Regions from separate parts of the Dermacoccus sp. PE3 genome, predicted to be linked through region 2. Evidence: riboswitches for the same ligand, from Rfam matches in the RefSeq annotation. Region 2 holds a riboswitch; the other holds the start of a gene.

The links. A riboswitch is a leader RNA that binds a small molecule or an ion and turns the genes downstream of it on or off. The one in region 2 is predicted to bind S-adenosylmethionine.
Region 1: it holds a riboswitch for S-adenosylmethionine, as region 2 does, so the genes downstream of both, AA983_RS07385 (bifunctional o-acetylhomoserine/o-acetylserine sulfhydrylase) here and AA983_RS06175 (aminotransferase class V-fold PLP-dependent enzyme) in region 2, are expected to answer to the same signal.

What each region holds. Positions count from the first base shown of each region.
Region 1 is NZ_LDCM01000002.1:423,342-427,273, reverse strand. It holds gene pgsA (phosphatidylinositol phosphate synthase) at 1-395, opposite strand, end outside; gene AA983_RS07400 (HIT domain-containing protein) at 506-1,075, opposite strand; gene AA983_RS07395 (hypothetical protein) at 1,108-1,494, opposite strand; gene AA983_RS07390 (GNAT family N-acetyltransferase) at 1,491-1,970, opposite strand; SAM riboswitch class IV at 2,084-2,199, shown strand; gene AA983_RS07385 (bifunctional o-acetylhomoserine/o-acetylserine sulfhydrylase) at 2,265-3,590, shown strand; gene thrS (threonine--tRNA ligase) at 3,661-3,932, opposite strand, start outside.
Region 2 is NZ_LDCM01000002.1:141,889-145,820, forward strand. It holds gene AA983_RS06170 (ribonuclease J) at 1-143, shown strand, start outside; gene AA983_RS06175 (aminotransferase class V-fold PLP-dependent enzyme) at 551-1,939, opposite strand; SAM riboswitch class IV at 1,985-2,097, opposite strand; gene AA983_RS06185 (DNA translocase FtsK) at 2,487-3,932, shown strand, end outside.

The DNA.
Region 1 (3,932 bases), 280 kb from region 2:
GCGTACGAGACGACGGAACCGAGCACGAGGCAGGCGAGCGCGAGGCAGGCCATGAGGAAGTTGTCGCCCTGGCCGGCGAAGTAGAGCACGAGGCCACCGAAGATGGCGGCGTCACCGACGCGGTCGAGCGTGGAGTCGAGGTAGGCGCCCCACACCGACGAGCGACCCGACAGGCGGGCCATGTTGCCGTCGAGCATGTCGGAGAAGACGAAGGCCGTGATGAACAGCGTGCCGACGAGGAACTCGCCGCGCGGGTAGAACCACAGCGCGCCGAACGAGACACCGAGCGTGCCGACGATCGTGACGACGTCAGGGCTGATGCCGAGGCGCAGGAGCAGCTGCGCCAGGGGGCGGAAGATCGCGGAGAAGAAGGCGCGCGCGTACTTGTTCAGCATGGTGACTCAACTGTAGCGGTTCGATACGTCGAGCCGAGGTGCGCGCCGCGCCGGACGAGTCACATCTCACCCCGCGTTCACGAGCCGCACGCCCCGCGAGGTCGAGGCCGTCAGTCGGTTGGCCAGGACGCCGCGATGCGCTGACGGCTGTCCTCGAGAAGCACCGGGAGAGCCTTCGTCTGGCCGACGATCGGCATGAAGTTCATGTCGCCACCCCAGCGGGGCACGATGTGCTGATGCAGGTGCGCAGCCACGCCGGCGCCCGCGACATCGCCCTGGTTCATGCCGAGGTTGAATCCGGCCGGGTTCGACGCCGCCTTGAGCGCGCGAATGCCCTGCTTCGTCAGCTTCGTGAACTCCTCGGTCTCCGCGTCCGTGAGGTCGATGTAGTGCGGCACGTGACGGTAGGGGCACACGAGCAGGTGGCCCGGGTTGTACGGGAAGAGGTTCATCACGACGAAGCAGTGCTCACCGCGGTGCACGATGAGGCCCTCGGCGTCGTCCTTGCCCGGCGCCGCGCAGAACGGACAGCCGTCGCCGGCGTCCCTCGAGGGGCGGTCGGCCTCGATGTAGGCCATGCGGTGAGGCGTCCACAGTCGGCCGAACCCGTCGGGCTCCCCCGCGAAGTCGTGCTCGGACTCGGCGTGCTCGGGAGTGAAGTCCTCGTTCTGCGTGACCATGCGCCCCATCCTAGGGAAACCCGCGCGCCGGGTCAGACCGGAGCGATCTCGGCGAGTTTCTCCACGAGCCGCTCGTCGCTCGCAGCGCCCGCGTGGGCCAGGCCGCCCACGCGCTCTGCCACTTTCTGTGCGACGGCTGCGGCATCGCCTTCACCCACGACGGCGACGGCGCTCGCGAGTCCGCCGAGGCCGCTTGCGGCGTCCTCGAGGTCGAGCCAGTCGTCGTCGGTGAGTTCCGCTGTCACACCCGCCCACACGACGCCCGCGGCCATGACGCCACGTTCGGCCAGCGATCCGACGCTCTCGCGCGGCAGCGAGCCGTCCTCACCGAGGTAGAGCACGACGGCGTTCGCCGCCGGCTTCGACGGGCAGGCGATGCAGCGCTCGCGCTGGTCGAGGGCCCAGATGATGTCGCTCATCGCTGCTCCTTCGTGGCCGCGAACGGTGCGTCGCGGTGCATGTGTCGCTCCTCCGGGGCACCGAATCCGAGACGCTCGTACAACGGGCGCGCCTTCGGACGCGTGTTGAGCAGCATCCGCTCGACGCCGCGCGCGTCCGCCCAGGCGTCGACGGTGCGGAGCATGCGTTCGCCGAGTCCCGCGCCACGCTCGTCGGGCACGACGAAGACGAACGCGACGTACAACCACGGCTTGGCGCCGCGCGCGAGCGTCGGCATCCGGTGGACGAGGGCGCACTGCACGATGCCGACGACGGTGCCGTCGGAACGGGTGGCGATCCACGTGGGTACCTCGTCGAAGGCCGAGAGGAAGTCGTCCGCGTACTCGGTCACGAAACCGGCCCGATTCGGGTGCCCCTCCTCGAGGTCCGAGCGCAACCGAAGCGCTGCACAGGCGAAGGCGTCGTCACGCCTGGCCCGGGCGATGGTGATCGTCATGGCGCCAGTCAACCACGGCTTGACCCTTCGGCAAACGCCCCGCGCCGCACGGCAAACCACGATGTGAGACACGAGTCCCGCCCCTCGATACCGCCCGGGATATCCTCGGACCAGGTCACGAGCGCCAGCGTCAAACCCCGGTTTGCTGGCCGGCAACCCTCCCACCGCGGCGGGGTGCTCCGGGTGACGACCTGGCCCGGCGTCGGATACGCCCGGGCAAGCGCGGAAGCAGAGCTTCCGGCGCACCCCGCGTGCGAGGTTCGCGCACGGGTAGCGACCTTTCGAGGAGTTGTCATGAGCGCTCAGGACTGGGCTTTCGAGACCAAGCAGATCCACGCCGGCCAGGTGCCGGACGGGGACACCGGATCGCGCGCGCTGCCGATCTACCAGACGACCTCGTTCGTCTTCGACTCCGCCGAGACGGCGGCCAACCGCTTCGGCCTGTCCGACCTCGGCCCCATCTACACCCGCATCGGCAACCCGACGTCGCAGGCCGTCGAGGAGCGCATCGCGGCGCTCGAGGGTGGCGTCGGCGCCCTGCTGCTGGCCTCCGGCCAGGCCGCGACGACGTTCGCCATCCTCAACGTCGCGCAGGCAGGCGACCACGTCGTCGCGTCGGCCGCTCTCTACGGCGGTACGTACAACCTGCTCAAGTACACGCTCAAGCGTCTCGGTGTGGAGACCACCTTCGTCGAGGACATCGGTGACCTCGACGCGTGGAAGAACGCCATCCGACCGAACACCAAGCTCCTCTTCGGTGAGACGCTGAGCAACCCCGACCAGAAGGTCCTCGACGTCGCGGGTGTTGCCGCTGTCGCCCACGACGCCGGCCTGCCGCTGTTCGTCGACAACACCGTCGCGACGCCGTACCTGCTGCGCCCGATCGAGCACGGCGCGGACGTCGTCATCCACTCGGCGACGAAGTACCTCGGCGGCCACGGCACGTCGATCGCCGGCGTGCTCGTGGACGCCGGAACGTTCGACTACGCCAAGGAGCCGGAGAAGTTCCCGCAGTTCAACGAGCCGAGCGAGAGCTACCACGGCCTCGTCTTCGCCCGCGATCTCGGCGTCGGTTCGGCGCTCGGCGCGAACCTCGCATTCATTCTCAAGGCGCGCGTCGAACTGCTGCGCGACCTCGGCTCCGCCGTGTCGCCGTTCAACGCCTTCCTCATCGCCCAGGGCCTCGAGACGCTGTCGCTGCGCGTCGAGCGTCACGTGGAGAACGCTAAGAAGGTCGTCGCTTACCTGAGCGAGCACGCGCAGGTCGAAAAGGTCTTCTACGCCTCGAAGGACGACAGCCCGTACAAGGAGCTGGCCGACCGCTACCTGCCCACCGGTTCCGGTGCAGTGTTCTCCTTCGAGATCGCCGGCGGCATCGACGCGGGCAAGGCGTTCGTCGACGCCCTCGAGCTGCACTCGCACGTGGCCAACATCGGTGACGTCCGCTCGCTCGCCATCCACCCGGCGACGACGACGCACAGCCAGGGCAGTGACGACGACCGCCGCGGCGCCGGCGTCACGCCCGGCCTCGTGCGCCTGTCGGTCGGCATCGAGAACGCGAACGACATCATCGCCGACCTCGACAAGGGCTTCGCAGCCGCGAAGGCTGCCTCCGCCTGATCGCCCGCACCGCGGAGACTACGACGAAGCCGCCACCCCAAATCGGGGCGGCGGCTTCGTCGTATGTGGATCAGGCCTCGGCAGGTGCCTCGGCCGCCGTGGGCGACGTGTTGTTGCGCGAGGCGATGTACGCGGCGATCTCGGCCACGGCCTCGTCGACCGGCACGCCGTTCTTCTGCGAGCCGTCGCGGTAACGGAAGCTCACGGCTCCGTTGTCGCGGTCCTCCTCGCCGGCGATGAGGATGAACGGCGCTTTCGACTTCGAGGCGTTGCGGATCTTCTTCGGGAAGCGGTCGTCGCTCGTGTCGATCTCGACGCGTACGCCGGCCCGACGCAGCTTCT
Region 2 (3,932 bases):
AACAGGCGCTCGCCGACGCCCGCGGCAAGGGCATCACCGACACCCACCAGCTCCAGCAGGTCATCCGCCGCACCGTCGGCGGCTTCGTCGGCGGCAAGCTGCGCCGCCGGCCGATGATCATTCCGATTGTTCTGAACGCGTAGCCGGCACTTCGCGCCGGCGGAGCGTTCAGAACAATCGGTCGCGGTGTGGTGTTCGCGCGCAGGGTTGGGCCTCGCAAGCTCGGCCTTCCCTGCGCGTGAAACCACACCGCTGCATTGTTCGGTGCGCCTTCCGGCCAGGCCCTGGCGGGCCTGTCTCGGTGCGACACACGGCCGTCCACTTCTCGGGGTGGGCAGCTTTCGTATGGCTGTCACCAGCCCGTGGTCGGCGCAATTTCCGCCCGCCAAGCCATGGCGGCGTCTGGGTAGTCACTTGACGGTCGGACGCGGGCCCGGGCAACCGGGCGTGTTGGTGCCCTTCTCGGCACTCCTTCCGGGCACCCTCCGGGCAAGGCCATTGCGAATGACTCGGGCCGCCGGTCCCCAGAACCGGCGGCCCGAGCCGTCCGTCACCAGGGGCGGGGCTCGCTCAGATCCCGCTCGTCACCCACCGGTGCCCAGCCGATGCCCGGCGTGTGCACGTACTCGAACGCCGGCCCGCGCTCCACGAGCGCACGCACCGCCGCGACGAGACGGTGCGCATGCTCCACCGTCGTCGCGAGGCCGATAGAGGCGCGCACCGCCGTAGCGCCCTTGCCGAGCCGCTTGTCACACAACAGATGCGCACAGAAGCGGCCGTCGCGCACCGCAATGCCGTGCTCGTCCGCGAGCACCTGAGCCACGAGCGTCGGATCGTACCCGTCGACCGTGAACGTCGTGACGCCGACACCGTCGACAGGCTCCTCGTCGGAGCCGAGCACGTGAAGAATCTCCACACCTGGCAGCGCGCTCAAGCCGTCGCGGATGATGCCGTGAACGCGGTGCTCGTGGTTCTCGATCGCGTGACGGTGAGCGCGCAGCTTCGCCGCGGCCGCCGCGAGAGCGATAGCGCCGACGGCGTTCGGCGTGCCGCCCTCGTGCCGTGCCGGGCCCTCGGACCACACGACGTCGTCCGTTGTCACCCGCTTGCTCGCACCGCCGGCCGGAAGGTACGGATCGGCTGCATCAAGCCAGTCTGCGCGACCCGCGAGAACGCCGGCGCCGTACGGGGCATACATCTTGTGACCCGAGAACGCGACGTAGTCGACGCCCCACGCGGCGACGTCGATGACGCGGTGCGGAGCCAGCTGCGCCGCATCGACGACCGACCGTGCCCCGTGGGAGCGCGCGACGGCGGCCAGTTCACCGATCGGCCAGATCTCCCCGGTCACGTTGCACGCGCCCGTGATGACGACGAGCGCGGGCGCATCCGACGTCGCGCGGAAGCGGGAGAGCGCGGCGTCGACGGTGGCGATCGCAGCCTCGGGGGAGGACGGCACCGACAGTCGCGTCGTGCGCTCGGCGGGCCAGGGGAGGAGCGCCGCGTGGTGCACGGATTCGAAGACGAAGACCTGAGCGTTGTCGGGCAGGACGTGGGCGAGCAGAGCCAGCGCATCCGTGGTGTTGCGCGTGAAGACGACGTGGCTGTCCTCGCCGAGACCGACGAAGTGCGCCACCTCCGAACGCGCCTCCTCGAACCAGCCGGTCGTCAGACGCGAGGCGTACCCCGCCCCGCGATGAACCGAGCCGTAGGTGCGCAGGATGCGCTCCGCAGCCTCGGCAACGCCCACGAGGGCCGGAGCAGTGGCACCGTGATCGAGGTTCGCGAACTCGACAACCGTGTGGTGCAAGGTCGGCACACCGACGCCGTCCGAGACGGTTGCAGGGGTGGCCCGGGCGCTCGCCCGAACAGCAGAGAGGGAAGCGGGCAACGACTTCGGCTGACGGGTCGCAGCGAGCGTCGAAAGGACAGAACTCATGAGGAGACTCCTTCGTCAGGGGTCCGCCCGACGAGAAGCGTCGCGAACCCGCACTTGCTGCGTGCGGTCGCACGCAGCCAGGTCGTCACCCGGAGCACCCCACCGCGGTGGAGGGTTGCCGTCCAGCAAGCCGGGGCTGTGCGCTGGAACTCGTGACCAGGCAACACCGTGACACGCGACTCCTCGAACCGTCCACGAATGTGCCCGAGGTCGCCCGGATGGTGAGATGCGACTCGCTGTTCACGCCGCCCCTCGGGGCCGCCAGATCGTCGCGAGGTCCCCGGCGTGGGGCCGAAGAACTGCGCGCCTTCTCCCGTAATCTGGCCGGGTGGCGACACGGAAAACACCCCCGAACGACAGCGTTCTCGTAGCGAAGAAGAGTGCCCCGAACAGTCGGAGCACCACCTCCTCGCGCGCCCGCACCACCCCGGCGAAGAACGCGCCCCGCAAGCAGGCGCCCTCCAAGAGCGCGCCCGGCAAGGGGCGCGGTTCGAGCTCGGCTCAGCAGGGCCCGTCGGCCTCCAGCCGTGCCGCTCGTGGCGCCTGGATGGGGGTTTCCCACGTCGCCGGAGGCGCCGTGCGTCGTGTCGGCGCCAGCGCCGCCGAACTCGAGCCGGAGCACCGTCGCGACGGCATCGGCTTCTTCCTCCTCGCCCTCGGCATCGTTGTCGCGGCGCGCGAGTGGTGGAACCTGCCCGGCATGTTCGGTGACATCGTCCACGCCGTCGCCGCGGGAACGTTCGGTGTCATCGCCTACGTCCTGCCTGTCGTGTTCATCGGCATGGGTCTGCACATGTTCCGCCACCCGCGCGGCCACCAGCCCACCCACCGCATGTCGATCGGTCTCGGCATCCTCGCCCTCGGCTCCACCGGTATCGCTCACCTCGTCGGCGGACGCCCGGCCGCGGGTGACGTCGACGCCGTGCGTGACGCCGGCGGAGTGCTCGGCGTCATCTCCGGTGGCCCGCTGGCCGCAGGCCTGACGCTCTGGGGCGCCGGCGTCATCCTCGGCCTCGTGTCGTTCTTCGGTTTCCTCGTGCTGACGCGCACGCCGGTCAACCGCATCCCTCAGCGTCTGCGTGAGGTTGAGGCCACGATCTTCGGCGGTCACGCTCCGACCGAGGAGCGCGACTACGCCCAGCGCGACGCCGTCGCCGACGACCTGCACGGCGCCGACATCGGCAACCGTGCGCGCGGCGGAGCACCCCGCCGCGCCGCCGACGTGCACCACGGCGACGAGCCGTACGAGCAGGCAGCAGAGGTCGTCGGCCGCGGTCCGCGCGGTCGCGGGCGTGGCTCGCGCAAGACCCTCGGTCGTCAGCGCGGCGAGCAGCAGATCTACGACATCGACACGATCGAAGGCGGCGACCCGGCGGACGGCTCCGCCGACGAGGGCGAGCGCGCCACGTCGGCCGGCGCGGCAGCCCTGGCTCGGGCCCGCGGCTCGCGTGCGACCACGTCACGCCCGGCCACCACGGACGAGGCCGACACCGCCACCGTCGAGACGGCCGGTGGCTCCAAGCAGCGTCCGGGCGAATCGCCCAAGGCCGCCGCAGCCCGCCAGGAGACGGCGCAGCGCCCGGCCGCCGAGGTGCCTCAACGTCAGGTCGAGGCTCAGCCGACGGAGCAGCTCCCACAGCGCGTCGAGCAGCTCGCCCTCGCCGGCGACATCACGTACACGCTGCCCGAGTCGACCCTCCTCGAGGAGGGCACGCCGCCCAAGGAGCGTTCGGCCGCGAACGACCGCGTCGTCGACGCGCTCACCGAGGTGCTCGACCAGTTCGGCATCGACGCCGTTGTCTCCGGTTTCACCCGCGGCCCGACGGTCACGCGTTACGAGGTCGAGCTCGGCCCCGGCGTGAAGGTTGACCGCGTCACGGGTCTGAGCAAGAACATCGCCTACGCCGTGGCCAGCGCCGACGTGCGCATCCTGTCGCCCATCCCGGGCAAGAAGGCCATCGGTATCGAGATCCCGAACGCCGACAAGGAACTT